3 regions of the Bacillus sp. FSL K6-6540 genome follow, and region 3 is predicted to be linked to each of the others. Evidence: riboswitches for the same ligand, from Rfam matches in the RefSeq annotation. Region 3 holds a riboswitch; each other region holds the start of a gene.

Region 1 (4,891 bases), on a different contig from region 3:
GCTGATCACCGTTATGCCGGACGAGTTCCGCCACTCCGCCACCATATCCATGAACTGAAGCTGATAGCGGATATCCAGATAGGTCGTCGGTTCGTCCAGCATCAGCAGCGAAGGCTCCTGGACCATCACCTTGCCCAAAGCGACACGCTGGCGCTGTCCTCCGCTTAACTCGGTAAGCCGGCGCTCCTCCAGGCCGTTCAGATCCAGCTTTCGAATAACGGCCTCGATAAGCGGGGCCGCATCCTTATCCTCACGGCCAAGCCAGTTCAAGAACGGGAATCGCCCCATCTCCAGCACGTCCCGGACGGTAAAATCGGTAGGGTCGAGTCCCTCCTGCTGCAGCACCGCCACGATTCGGGCCATTGCCTTCCGGTTATAGCGTCCAAGCTCCTTGCCCAGAAGCGTCACGCTTCCTTCCGTAGGACTCTCCACGCCGGATAACAGCTGCATGAGGGTGGACTTGCCGCTGCCGTTCGGTCCGATGATCCCCCACCATTCCCCTTCGGCAATGTGAAGGTCCACCCCGGATAGAATCGACGCCTTGCCATAGGCTTTGCCAAGCCCTTGGGCCGTAATCATGATAACCCCTCCCTGCGCCGTTTTTTGTTCCGGTACAGCAGATAAGCAAAGAACGGAGCGCCTATGAATGCCGTGACCACCCCGAGCGGGATTTCCGTCGGCGCCAAGACGGAGCGTGCTGCCGTATCGCACCAAACCATGAAAATCGCGCCGCCCAGCGCCGACAGGGGAACAATCACGCGGTAATCGGAGCCGGTGATCAGCCGAATCATATGCGGCACTACAAGCCCGACGAACCCGATCACGCCGGAAACCGATACGGCTGCCGCGGCAAGCAGGGTAGCGACGATCAGCACGCTGGTCTTCAGACGATCGACATTCAATCCCATATGAGCGGCCTGCCGTTCCCCGAGCGACAAAATGTTAAGCGCCCGCGACCTGCTCCATAGATATACGAAACCCACTGCAAAATACGGGAAAAGGATGGCCGTATACGACCATCCGCGCATGCTCAGGCTTCCCATCGTCCAGTACAGGATTTGGTTCACCGTATCTTTGGACATCACCGTCAGAAACGAAACGACGGCGCCCAGAAATGACTGCATGACCACCCCGGACAGGATGAGCCCATGGATCGGCAGTTTTCCTTGATCCCTTGCCAGCAGCAAAACAGCCCATAGGGTGCCTGCTCCGGTCAGAAACGCTACAACCGGCAGTGTGTAACCTCCGGCAAAGGAATATTCCATTCCGAAAAAAATCAGGGATGCCGCGCCAAGCGCAGCACCCGAGGACACACCGAGCGTAAACGGATCCGCCAGCGGATTGCGAAGCACGCCTTGAAAGGCGGCTCCGGCCACCGCCAGGGAGGCTCCAACAAGCATCCCGAGCAGGATCCGCGGCAATCTCACCTTCATCAGGATTTGCTCGGAGGAAGCTTCCCAGCCTGGAACGATGGAATCGCCGATTCCCGGCAGCCGGTGCAGCAGCATCGCTCCAATCTCTCTCACAGGCAGGTGAACGGAGCCGATTCCGAGACTGACAACCAAGGTTAGCAGTAAAAGGATCAGGCCGGCCGCACCGAATCCTGCAAGTTTTTTACTCATGGATTCATCAATTCCGGATAAACGGCCTTCGCCACTTCTATCAGTCCTTGCGTCACGCGCGGGCCCGGACGGCTGAGCAGATTGGCATCCACGGAAATAACCTGATCGTTCTTGATGGCTTCGATCTGATCCCAGCCGCCGCGCTCCTTGATCAGCTGATCCAATGTTTTCTTGGTGGCTTCGTCCACCACATCGTCCGTGTACAGAATAACGTCCGGGTTCGCGGCGATGATGTTCTCCTCGCTGATTTCGAACCAGCCTTCCGCATCGCCGGCTGCATTGACGCCGCCAGCTGCGGTAATGATCTCATCCATGAACTCGCCTTTGCCGACGGTCCATCCCGGAGAGAACTCCACGTACACTTTCTTCTTGTCTTCATCCTTCACGGATTTCACGGCTTCCGTAACGGCAGCCCATTCCTGCTTCATCTGATCGACGACCGCTTTCGCCTCGGCTTGACGGTCCGTAATTTGACCGATCAGCTCGATGTTCTCCATCACCGCATCGATGGTTTTCGGATCGTTGACGAACAGGGTAACGCCAAGCTCGCGCAATTTCTCGGCATTCTGGGCATTCATCGAAGCCGCGAATACCACATCGGCGTCGGCTGCGATGATCGCCTCTTCATTCACCTGGAACCCGCCCAGTTTAGGCTTGGATTTGGCCGCTTCGGGGTAATCGTCGTTATCGGATACGCCAACGATCTCCTCGTCCAGTCCCAATGCAAACAGTTTTTCCGTCTCGGACGGAGTCAGGGACGCAATCTTGGTCGGCGCTTTCTCAAACGTCATTTCCACGCCCGTTGAATCCTTGACGGTCAGCGGATACGTGGTCTTAAGCTCTTCCGCCGAATCCGCCGGCGCTTCGTTATTCTGCTCTTGCTGCTGTGCCGGCGGCGTCGCATCCTTCGGTGCTGCTTCTTCGCCGCCGCAGCCGATCAAGGCCAGGGCCATCAGTATGGCTACCAGAAGTACGGACCATGTTTTGTTTAATGCTTTCATCTCTTGGAATCCCCCTAAACATAATTGAGAACCTGGCGCAGGCGTGTCTAAATTCCTTCGGCCGATCCTTAACTGGTAAGAAACGTTCAATCTTCATACCCTAAGAAGCAAAAATCCCCGACTCCTCGATGACAAGGACTCAGGGATTACGTTTGTATCATAAGGACGCCGGGATAACCGTTCAACGATGGCGCCTTAAACTTCCGTCCGCATGGCTCCATGCGTCCGGTAAACGTAATCCTCTCCTCGAAGGACCGTCTTTCATTCGCTGAGGGCAGGTCTCCTGACTTGCAGGTTGTAACGACTTCTCCGCCTTCCCAAGCGCTAAAGGCTCAGTGGCATATGGAAAAGTCCCTGCTTCACAGTGGCGGGACCGTGCCGGACTTGCACCGGCTTCCCTATTAACCCGGCAGAAAACAATAACGCCCTCTGTCCGGGACCCTCGCAAATCATATGAATTTATGGATGATAGGCCAAGCATGGTTTCTCTGCACAAGATTATAGGCGATAAACCATCCCCTTACAACTGAAAGTTTCGGGCGTTTCGATTGCGTCATGACACCGATTTAGCCCGTTATCGCCTATTCCGACCGAAATCATACGTTTTCGTTTTGTTCGCTTAACCGTACGCCCCGCCAAAGTGCTCCGTCCCATGTCAGCTGCAGCTTGAGCACCTCGCCCGGCATAACCGACGTCGCCCAGAATTCCGTATCCGGCACGGTAGCCGCTACCATCTCCCGAATAACGCCGCCGTGGGTGACCACAAGCACGTCAACTCCTTCAGCGAGCGTTCCACGGCCATCATCACCACGCCTGGCCTCTGCCTCTGCCTCTGCCTCTGCCTCTGCCTCTGCCTCTGCCTCTGCCTGCGCAAGGGTATCCGGAGCTTCCTCCATATGCAATAATTCCTTCACATCCAAATGCAATCCCGACAAAAAGGCCTGGACGCGGGAACCGAAAGCTTCCCAACTCTCCCCGCTAGGCGGCGTAACTTCCGCAGGGTTATCGATCCAGCGCCGGTAGAGGGAATCCGTCTTCAAATCCTCGTAGGTCTTTCCTTCCCAATCCCCGAAATCCAGTTCGCGCAGCCGTGGGTCATATCGTACGCTCGGCATAAACTGGCCCAATATGTCATCATCAGGAACAGCACCCCTTTTTGAATCCGATAAGATCACATGGAGCGTCTGCCGGCAGCGGAGGAGATCGCTGCAATAGATCCGGACAAAATGCCTGCAACGAAGTTCCTCCCGCAGCGGGAGGAGCTGTTCCCTTCCCTCAGCCAGAATTCCCTGATCCTCATGGCCGAGATAACGGCGCTCCTCGTTCCACAACGTGCGGCCGTGGCGGACCAGATGCAGAATGATCCTCATATCCATAGGCTTCCTCCTGCCGCGGCAGCAAGTCCGAGCACCGCGGTACCCAGCATCGTAAACAAAACCGATACGCCCACAAGCAGACGGTTTGTCACCCTGATATCCTCCGCTTCGAGCGGTCGGTCGGGGTCCCCCATGAAAGCCCGGAACGAGATTACGCCTTGGTACGAATTTTCGCCTCCCAGGCGAATCCCCAGGGCACCGGCAACGGCCGATTCCGGGAAGCCGCTGTTCGGACTGGGATGCTTACGCGCATCTCGTTTAACCATCTTGATCGCTTGTTTCCACTGCAGCGAAAACATCGCCGCCGCAACGGTCAACAGCCCGGCGGTCAGGCGTGCCGGTATCCAATTGGCGAGATCGTCCAGCCGGGCGGAGGCCCAGCCTACATGCAGGTACTTCTCGTTTTTATAACCGACCATGGAATCCAGCGTATTCACGGCGCGGTAGGCCATCGCAAGCGGCGCCCCTCCGATCAGGGCAAAAAAAAGCGGAGCGATGACCGCGTCCACGATATTTTCCGCAACCGTCTCCACCGTCCCCCGCACAATTTCCGGCTCATCCAGATGAGCGGTGTCCCTCCCGACCACCATGCTGAGCGCTTGCCTGGCCTCGGCAATATTCCCGGAACGAAGATGGCCGTACACCTCCAATCCGGCCTCGCGCAGCCCCTTGATCGCAATCGTAGTCGCAATGAGAACGATCTCCGCACCCCAGGCAAGCCAAGGATGAATCGCTGCGCACAGCTCCAGCAGCAGCCAAGCCAGCACGAAGGAGCCGCCGGCCACGATCACCGGCAGCAATATCCCCGCCCGCTTCAGTCCCTGGGCGGAAGTCGTCCGCTGGCGTATCCACCCTTCGACCCGGCGGATCGCCTTCCCCATGCCGATGACGG
Region 2 (4,891 bases), on a different contig from region 3:
AGCAGAACAGAATAAATAACAAAAATGGCCCGGTTTCCGAATGTCGGAAAACCGTGCCATTATTGACTTTATGAAGATGCTGGTGAAGGGAATTGAACCCCCGACCTACGCATTACGAGTGCGTTGCTCTACCCCTGAGCTACACCAGCACATGTGGTTCGATGATATTCCTCTCGAAACAACAAAAATTATTATAATACTTCGGCAGCAAAATGCAAGTCCTAATCTAACGGGAATATCCACCGAATTTGGTGGCATTACCCGCCTAACTTCTCCTGCACGGATTGGATCTTCTGTTTGCTCGAGGAGACCTGGTCCCTGCGGTCGTCAATTTTAACGGAAGTCGATACGCGCTTTGCCCCGGACAGAAAAGGCGCTTCATGCAAAGCCTCAATCGCCCGCCAGATCATGTTAAGCTCTCCCTCGATGATCGTGCTCATCGATGTCAGCTCATAGGAAATCCCGTCCTGCTGTTTCAATATTCGCTGCATCTCGGCGACATAAGCGCTTAAACTCGTGGTTGCGGTTCCGATCGGAATCACCGTTACCTCTGCTATTGCCATCTGAACAACCTCCCTCGTCATATCTCAATCATGTAAGACCCTTCAATTCCAATGCCGGATACGGATATCATACCAATTTCGGTCCGCCATATCAAAGCCCTTCAATTTTAGCTTCACACAAGATATAGTGTATCCTGCCCGCCTCATCCATACGGTAATATCCTATTTTGTCAAAACGAGAATATACGCGGTATCTGCGCAGAAAAGGTCGCATTTGGTCACAATCCAGGAAATCTTATCGCCTTTTGACAGTTTCTTAACTGGCACAATGACCGCTCGTTTGCTATAATTCTTTTTGCGTTCAATTTTAAGAATATGGTTTACAAACACAATATATTGAGTTAAATTAGATTAACAACAACCAAATATAGTGTATATAGGTGCCGGATCAACCCATAAGGCAGTCCGGCTTAATAGGGAAGCATGGTGTAAATCCATCACGGTCCCGCCACTGTAAGGGCTCTTAGGCTGTTCATCATTTTTTCAGCCTTCCTCATACGGCATAGCCACCGAACAATCGGATCAAGGTTTTCGGAAGGCACCGCCGGGAGGCAGAAGCCCGAGTCAGAGACCTGCCTATATGCAGCAGACACCAACCTACGGGGCTTTAGGTAAGTGTTCGTTAAACTTGCGTCTGTACATAACATCATGCCCGTTCAAGGGCTTATGTCAAACGTCATTTCCGATCACAGCGCACGGACATTTTCAAGCCTGCCCGCGGGTTTTAGAAAATGTTTTTTTGATGTCCTTTTTCATATTTCCCCCGAAGAAAGCGAGGAATTTATTCATGCCCCAGCTCGTAGTTAAACCGAACAACCGTCAGCTCGCCTTTGATGAAATTCGCCTCTCCGTCTATGCCGACCGGACTCTGAAAGGATTGGACATGCTCGATAAGGAGCGTCTGCTTCGCGGCGTCAATGCCAAATTGCGCGGTGAGCAAGTTACCGGCGAAGAAATCAGCAGCGCCTTCACGATGTCCGCCCTTGAGCTTGTAACCAAAGAGGAGCCGAATTGGAAGTTTGCGGCTGCGCGTTCGTTTCTGACCTCTTTATATAAAAAAGCGGCTACCAACCGCCGATACAAAGCATACCCGGAAGAACCATACGGTGCCTTCTACCCGCTCATTACGGAGCTTGTACAGAAAGGCATCTATCGCGAGGACCTTCTGACCAGCTACACCAAAGAACAAATCGAAGAACTCGGCGAATGCATCGATCCAAGCCGCGATCTGCTGTTTGATTACATCGGTCTGTTGACGCTGGCTGAGCGTTACCTGGCAAACGACTTTGACGGTCGCGTCATGGAACTTCCGCAAGAACGCTACATGGTCATCGCGATGTTCCTCATGCATAACGAGCCTGCCGACAAGCGTCTTGACCTTGTCAAGGAAGCCTACTGGGCCATGAGTAACCTGTACATGACGGCGGCTACGCCGACCATGTCCAATGCAGGTAAAAAAGTAGCCGGCCAGCTGTCCAGCTGCTTCATCGATACCGTGGACGACTCCCTGGAAGGAATCTTCGATTCCAATACGGACATCGCCCGTCTCAGCAAAATGGGCGGCGGCATCGGGGTATACCTCGGTAAAGTCCGTGCACGCGGCTCTGACATCCGTGGTCACAAGAATACCAGTTCCGGCGTCATCCCTTGGATTCGCCAGCTGAACAACACCGCTGTTAGCGTTGACCAATTGGGAACTCGTAAAGGTGCCATCGCGGTTTATCTGGATGTGTTCCACAAAGACATCCTGTCCTTCCTGGATCTGAAGCTGAACAACGGCGACGAGCGCATGAGAGCGCATGACGTGTTCCATGGCGTATGTCTGCCCGACCTGTTCATGGAGGCTGTCGAAGCTCGTGAAGAGTGGAGCCTGTTCTGTCCGCATGAAGTGAAGAAAATCATGGGCTGGAAAGACGAGAACGGCCGTCCGCTAGGTCTGGAGGACTTCTATGACCATACTCAAGGCGAAGGCGAATTCCGCCAAAAATACGCGGAAGCCGTAGCGAACCCGCTGCTGCCGCGCATTACCGTACAAGCCATCGACATTATGAAGCGCATCATGAAGTCCCAGCTTGAAACCGGTACGCCGTACATGTTCTACCGCGACACGGTCAACCGTGCGAACCCGAACTCGGCTCATGGCATGATCTACTCTTCCAACCTGTGCACGGAGATCATGCAGAACCAATCTCCGACGGTCGTTGAGCAAGAGGAGCTGGTTACGAAAGACGGCCAAACCCGGATCGTGATTTCCAAAATCCCTGGCGATTTCGTTGTCTGCAACCTGAACTCCATCCACTTGGCTCGTGCCGTACCTGCCGGTGTGCTGGAGCGTCTCGTTCCGATCCAGGTTCGCATGCTGGATAACGTCATCGACATTAACAATATTGAAGTTCTGCAAGCTCAATACACCAACAGCCAATATCGCGCGGTCGGTCTCGGCACCTTCGGTCTGCACCACTTGCTGGCCCTGGAAGGCATCCGCTGGGAATCCGACGAAGCCGTTGCCTATAATGACAATCTGTACGAACACATCAACTACCTGCTCGTCAAATCCAGCATGGAGTTGGCCAAGGAAAAAGGCCACTATCCGAAATTCAAAGGCTCCGACTGGGAGAGCGGCGAGTACTTCACGTTCCGCGGTTATACCGACGGCGAGCATGAAGGCAAGTTCGTGACCACCGAACAGTGGCGTGAATTGCAGCAGGAAGTGCAAGCGAACGGCGTCCGTAACGCATGGCTGTTTGCCATCGCGCCGAACGGCTCCACTTCGATCATCGCGGGTTCCACGGCGAGCATCGATCCATTGTACGAACTTCTGTCTTATGAAGAAAAAACCACTTATAAAGTGGCGAACCCTGCTCCGGATCTGTCCGAGAAAACGATCTGGTACTACAAAACGGCTTTCTTGATCGACCAGCATTGGTCCATCAAAATGGCTGCCGCCCGTCAGCGTCACGTTGACCAAGCGCAAAGCTTTAACCTGTACGTACGCCCTGATATCCGGGCTTCGGAATTCCTGGAGCTGCATCTGCATGCCTGGAAAGCCGGTATCAAATCCACGTACTATGTACGCAGCCGTGCGTTAACGATTGAAGAGTGTGAGTCGTGCGCAAGCTAAGAGTTTAGATTAACCTTTTTCGAACCCACCCAAACCCTCCCTTCCAAGGGAGGGCCCCAAGGGCTCTGCCCTCTGGACACCCGCAAGGTGGGTAAGATGTGAATGAGGCGCTTCTTAAGTTACTTTAGTGGCTAGGAGCGCTTTCTCCCTGCGGGAACGCTGGAATGCGGCGCGGGGACTTCTGAGTTACTTCGTGCCATTTGTTGAGTTACTGTCTGCTGGGACCGCTCTCCCCTTGGGAATCGCTTTTCATGCGGTGCGGAGACGAATGAGTACTTCGTTCGATTTGTTGAGTTACATCTTGCTAGGAGCGCTTTCCCTTCGGGAATCGCTGGAGGCTTGGTTCAATACAAGCATCGAACGGCTGCATGCGAGGGTTCTCGTATAGCGGGCGGGAATTAGCTTTCTAACTAAAAGACTACAAGGGTAAGGGTATCCAATCGGAAGAGTTTACGTCCGCCTTTGGGAGCCCTTTGCAACCTTTACAATACATTCAGGCAAAGGGCGGACAACAGCGGCTGGAGATGGATACCCGTCCCGGTGTGATACCCGGTCCATGAATATGCCGCGAGGTGTCCCTCAGCTTCGCCTATGCGCCGCCCTATTATGAAATACAAGGAGAGAAAATCGGCATGCAAATGCAAAAGATATTTAACACCGAAGCACCCAACCGCTCCACTCGCGTCATTGAAGGTGAATGCTCCGGGATCCTGAACTGGAACGACATTCGGATGCCTCATATGTATAAATTGTATAAGGTTCTGCTGCTGAACCACTGGATCGCGGATGAAATTCCGATGTCCAAGGATGCGCAGCAGTTCCCGCGTCTGGACCCTGAAGAGCAGCGCACCTTCAAAATCAACATCTCCCTGCTGGCTGTGCTCGATTCCATGCAGACGATGTTTGTCGGCGACGTGAAGCGCTACTTCACTGACTCGTCGCTCGAAGCCATCTCGGCCATCATCGGTCAGCAAGAGGTGGTTCACAACCAATCCTATTCCTACGTGCTTTCCTCCATCGTGTCGGAGCAGGAGCAGAAGGAAATCTTCGAATACTGGAAGCATGATCCGGTTCTTCTGGAGCGCAACCAGTTCATCTCGAACATTTACCAGAATTTCCGCGACAATCCGTCGCCGCAATCCTTCTTCGAAGCCATGGTCGCCGACCTGATCCTGGAAGGGATTTTCTTCTACAGCACGTTTGCCTT
Region 3 (4,891 bases):
TGTACCGTTTGAATCTAGACGGCAGTCTTGTCAAAATCAAGGATCAAGTCTCCACCTCAAACGGTTTGGATTGGGACCGCGAGCGGAATTTGATGTATTACATCGACACGCCGACGCAGGAGATTGTGCGTTACAGCTATGATCCTCAAAGCGGAGATGTTTCGAATCCAGAACCTGTCTATCGTTTTGATCAGTCAGACGGATTACCGGACGGCATGACAATTGACCAAAATGGCATGCTGTGGGTGGCGCTGTTTGGCGGCAGCCGCGTTGTTCACATTGACCCGTTTCAGAAAAAAGAAATCAATTCAATCAGCGTGCCGGCTAAATATGTCACGTGCTGCGCGTTCGGCGGCAGAGACTTAAAAACCCTTTACATTACAACGGCAACAGAACAAATGACAGAAAAAGAGAGATACGAGCAGCCTCACGCTGGAGGGTTGTTTTCAGCACAACTGGAAACAGGCGGATATCAGCCGGTACCATTTGCTGGAGACGTATAAAAAAAACGCATCCGAAACACGGATGCGTTTTTTTTATACTACAGAGAACGGATAATGCCGCCTTCCACACGCTGTGCCGTGCCGTTAATGGCGGATGCGGCGTCAGACGCGAGGAATACGATTGTGTTAGCGACTTCTTCTGCTGTCGCGTATCGCTGAATAAGTGAGGTTGGCTCATTGACCTTGAAATAGTCTTTGATAAATGAATCTGTATCCTGGCCGGCTGCTTGTGCGGCACCTTCCATATAGGATGCCACGCCCTCTGTCCAAGTAGGTCCCGGGAGCACTGAGTTAACCGTCACATTTGTGCCTTTTGTCATTTCAGCCATTCCTCTTGAAAGGCTGATCAGCGCCGTTTTTGTCATTGAGTATGGAATCATCGTTGGCAGCGGTTTGACGCCTGCTTCACTTGCAATATTTAAAATGCGGCCGCTGTTTTTGGCAAGCATTTTTGGAAGGAAGTGACGGCTTGTCCGAACGGCGCTCATCACGTTCACTTCGAAATATTGATTCCACTCTTCATCTGTCACATCGGCGAAGTCTTTTACCTCGAAGAAACCAAGGTTGTTGACAAGGATATCGATATCACCGATTTCATTTACTTTTTCGATAAAAGCCGCTGCTTCATCTGTTTTTGACAAATCGGCAGCAGCACCGTGCACTGTTCCATAGCCAGAAAGCTCTTCAATGGTGCGATCGACAGTCTCCTGTTTGCGTCCGTTGACAATGACTGCCGCACCCTCTTGCAGAAAGCTTTTTGCGGCGGCTTTCCCGATACCGGACGTCGAGCCGGTGATTAAGACGAGTTTGTCATTTAGCTGTAAATCCATAAGAATCATTCCTTTTGATTGATGATGGTATTAAGTATACAAGATCAAATTTAGTGTTTACGAGGATTTTGCTCCCATACACAATACGGGGAAAAGTCATTCAGGACACATATACAAGCCTGTCAGTCATATAGTATAATTACTCCGAAAAAAGGATACGAATGTCAAATAGGTGCCGGTCCGTGAACAACAGCCGGCTTAAAAGGGAAACCGGTAAAAGCCGGTGCGGTCCCGCCACTGTAATTGGCCAAGCGCCAAGAGCCAGGATACCTGCCTGTTTGATCAGCACGAATTCTGCGAGGACAGATGATGTGTAAACAATAGGCTTTTTTGTGTTGTTTACAGCATCTTTACCGTCGTAGAGATGCTTTTTTAGTTCGTTTAGGAGGAAAAGATTATGAAAAAACGAGACGGGATATGGACTGCGCTCCTGTTGGCTGTTGTTATGCTGGCAGGCTGCGGCAATCCTGCGGATCAGAAGGATTCAAAGGCAAAACAAAAAACAGAAGCGTTTCCTGTCACCATTGATGATGCGTCAAATCAAGATGTAACCATCAAAAAAGAGCCAAAAAAGATTGTTTCATTAATGCCGAGCAACACAGAAATTACATACGCACTCGGCCTTGGTGACAAAGTGGTCGGTGTCACCACAAACGATACCTATCCAAAGGAAGTCAAAAAGGTTGAGAAAGTCGGAGATATGAATGTAAACGTTGAAAAAGTCATTTCTCTAAAACCAGATCTCGTTCTGGCCCATGAGTCTTCCATGTCAGCATCAGCAGATGCCATCAAACAGCTGAAGGACGCGGGCATTACAGTGCTGACTGTCAATGATGCACAATCATTCTCCGAGGTGTACAAATCAATCGAAATGATCGGAGAAGCTGGCGGGGCGGAGAAAAAAGCCGATCAGCTCGTGAAAAGCATGAAATCAGATCTAAAGGATATTCAAGAAAAAGCGAAAACCATTTCAAAAGACGAGGAGAAAAGCGTATTTATCGAGGTTTCTCCTGATCCTGACATTTATACAACCGGAAAAGATACGTTTATGAATGAAATGCTGAATGTCATCCATGCTAAAAACGCAGCTGCGGATCAGACAGGATGGGTGCAAATGACAGATGAGGCGATCGTAAAACTCAATCCTGATGCAATTGTTACAACGGACGGTGTGAAAGCGAAAGCTGTGGAAAAACGCGATGGCTGGAGCGAAATCAATGCTGTGAAACATCATCGTGTATATGATGTGGACCCTGATCTTGTGACACGTTCCGGTCCCCGTCTGATCGAAGGGGTCGAAGAACTTGCGGAAAGCATTTACCCGGATACGTTTAAGGAATAATCGTTATGCCGCATATATCATTGGTTTCTCATTTTTAGCCGTGAGCATCATCTTAGGAATTTCTTGCGGCAGCCTGCATATTCCTATTCCCGCTGTTTTTCGTGTCTTTTGGCATCAAGGCTTCGGCGGCTCTATCGGTTCTGATGATCCGATGTACACTAATATTATGATGAATATCAGACTGCCGAGAGTTGTGCTGGCCGCCCTTGTGGGGGCGGCTCTTTCTATTGCAGGGGCCGCTTTTCAAGGATTGTTGAAAAATCCACTTGCTGATCCCTATACGCTAGGTGTGTCATCCGGTGCTTCAGTCGGAGCTGTTGTGACTCTGTTCTTAGGTCTGCACCTTCCTGTCATCGGAGGGTTTACACTCCCGGTTGTGAGTGTAGCCGCGGCACTTGCCACGATGGCGGCGGTCCTTTTCTTCAGCCGCCTCGTTCATGCTTCGATGTCTGTTTCCACCCTCATTTTGACCGGTGTCATCACCAACTCTTTTTTAGGCGCATTTATTTCTCTTATCATCGCCTTGACAGGAGACAACCTGCTTCCGATTGTGCATTGGCTGCTTGGCAGCGTCTCAATGAGGGGCTGGAGCTATGTTATTTTGTTTCTCCCGTTTTTTCTTTTGGGAACCATTTTATTGATTATAAACGGAAGGGAACTGAACGTGATGACATATGGAGAAGATAAAGCAAAGCTTCTTGGAGTCAGCGTTCAGCAGAGGAAGATGATGATATTAATAGCAGGATCTCTTTTGACGGGAAGCGCTGTGGCAGTATCGGGCACGATCGGCTTTGTCGGCCTTGTGATTCCGCATATCACAAGGCTATTGTGGGGAACGGACCATCGGCATTTACTGCCGCTGTCCGCCTTGCTAGGGGCAGGGTTTCTCGTTTTAGCCGATCTGCTTTCCAGAACCATCATTGAGCCGATTGAACTGCCGATCGGGATCATTACGTCCTTGGCGGGAGCGCCTGTGTTCGCTCTTATTTTAATTCGGCAGCACCGCGGGAGGAGAAGCTTATGATGAAGGCAGAAGGGCTGTCGGGAGGATACGGCGACAGCCGCCTAATCAACAATGTCAGCTTAACAGTGGAGAAGGGAGAATTTCTCGGAATTCTTGGCCCTAATGGAAGCGGAAAAACCACGCTTTTGCACTTGCTGACAGGTACGCTGCCGGCCAAGGAAGGCAGCGTTTATCTGGCCGGAAAACTGCTGGCGGACTATAAACCGAAGGAACTGGCGCAAATCATGGCCGTCCTGCCGCAAAAAACGGATCAAGCCTTCACCTTTACCGTCGAAGAAACTGTAGCCTTTGGCAGATATCCATTCCAAACGGGACTGTTCAGACAGCAGACTGAAAAGGATAAAGCCATTGTACAGGAAGCAATGGAGCAAACAGGAGTGGCCAATTTTGCGCAAAGGCCGATTCGCGAACTAAGCGGAGGGGAACAGCAGCGGGTGTATTTGGCACAAGCTTTGGCGCAGCAGCCGCGTATTTTATTTTTGGACGAGCCGACTAATTTTCTCGATCTGGCTTATCAAAAAGACCTGCTTGATCTGATCAAATGCCTGACGAGAGAAAGCGGATTGGCAGCTGTCAGCGTTTTTCATGATCTGAACACCGCAAGCCTGTACTGTGATGAGCTCATGTTTATGAAAAACGGTGCCGCTGGTCCTAAGCAAAAACCGGAATATGCTGTCACAGAACAAAGCATAAAGGCGGTGTACGATACAGATGTCACCGCCTTGGTACATCAAAGCTCACCTAAACCGTTGATTGTGATTCAGCCTGAAAAAGATAGCGCGAAGCGGCAGTCTATCCTATTTGAAGCATTGCTCCAAGCGGGGCGTGATAACATTCTTCTGCAAACGGAAATCCCGCTTCGAACATTGTCCTCGACGCCTATCGGTGCAGGGTTTTCGTGGAGCAGGACGCTGATCCATAAACGGCTGCCAGATCAGCCAGATCCGCTAGAAGGACTTACGGCCTGTCTTTCAGAAAGCGGTTTTCAACTGCAGGAGACGTGTGCGATGGCTTCTTCAGAAAGACTTGACCGTTTCGTGTATCGAACGTATGAAGACAGAGAGTTATCCGTTTTCATATGCGTTCAGACCGGCTTTTCGATTTGGATTTTGATAAACGGCTATGCGGCAGATCAATTCTTCATCAAAGCTCTTATGGCTGCCGAAGCAGAACGGACGAAAGTGCTGGGAGA

What was found. Region 3 has a riboswitch for cobalamin ahead of MHH82_RS32635 (ABC transporter substrate-binding protein). Riboswitches for the same ligand answer to the same signal wherever they lie in the genome.
Region 1: linked by a shared signal. The riboswitch ahead of MHH82_RS26185 (ABC transporter substrate-binding protein) and the one ahead of MHH82_RS32635 (ABC transporter substrate-binding protein) in region 3 are both predicted to bind cobalamin.
Region 2: linked by a shared signal. The riboswitch ahead of MHH82_RS03365 (ribonucleoside-diphosphate reductase subunit alpha) and the one ahead of MHH82_RS32635 (ABC transporter substrate-binding protein) in region 3 are both predicted to bind cobalamin.

Annotation. Positions count from the first base shown of each region.
Region 1 is NZ_JBBOXH010000001.1:5,887,194-5,892,084, forward strand. It holds gene MHH82_RS26175 (ABC transporter ATP-binding protein) at 1-579, opposite strand, end outside; gene MHH82_RS26180 (FecCD family ABC transporter permease) at 576-1,622, opposite strand; gene MHH82_RS26185 (ABC transporter substrate-binding protein) at 1,619-2,623, opposite strand; cobalamin riboswitch at 2,880-3,082, opposite strand; gene MHH82_RS26190 (histidine phosphatase family protein) at 3,220-3,999, opposite strand; gene cbiB (adenosylcobinamide-phosphate synthase CbiB) at 3,990-4,891, opposite strand, start outside.
Region 2 is NZ_JBBOXH010000001.1:773,291-778,181, reverse strand. It holds tRNA gene MHH82_RS03375 (tRNA-Thr) at 78-149, opposite strand; gene MHH82_RS03370 (MTH1187 family thiamine-binding protein) at 258-563, opposite strand; cobalamin riboswitch at 925-1,157, shown strand; gene MHH82_RS03365 (ribonucleoside-diphosphate reductase subunit alpha) at 1,351-3,684, shown strand; gene MHH82_RS03360 (ribonucleotide-diphosphate reductase subunit beta) at 4,317-4,891, shown strand, end outside.
Region 3 is NZ_JBBOXH010000002.1:29,679-34,569, reverse strand. It holds gene MHH82_RS32645 (SMP-30/gluconolactonase/LRE family protein) at 1-503, shown strand, start outside; gene MHH82_RS32640 (SDR family NAD(P)-dependent oxidoreductase) at 542-1,333, opposite strand; cobalamin riboswitch at 1,487-1,625, shown strand; gene MHH82_RS32635 (ABC transporter substrate-binding protein) at 1,731-2,675, shown strand; gene MHH82_RS32630 (FecCD family ABC transporter permease) at 2,638-3,699, shown strand; gene MHH82_RS32625 (ABC transporter ATP-binding protein) at 3,699-4,891, shown strand, end outside.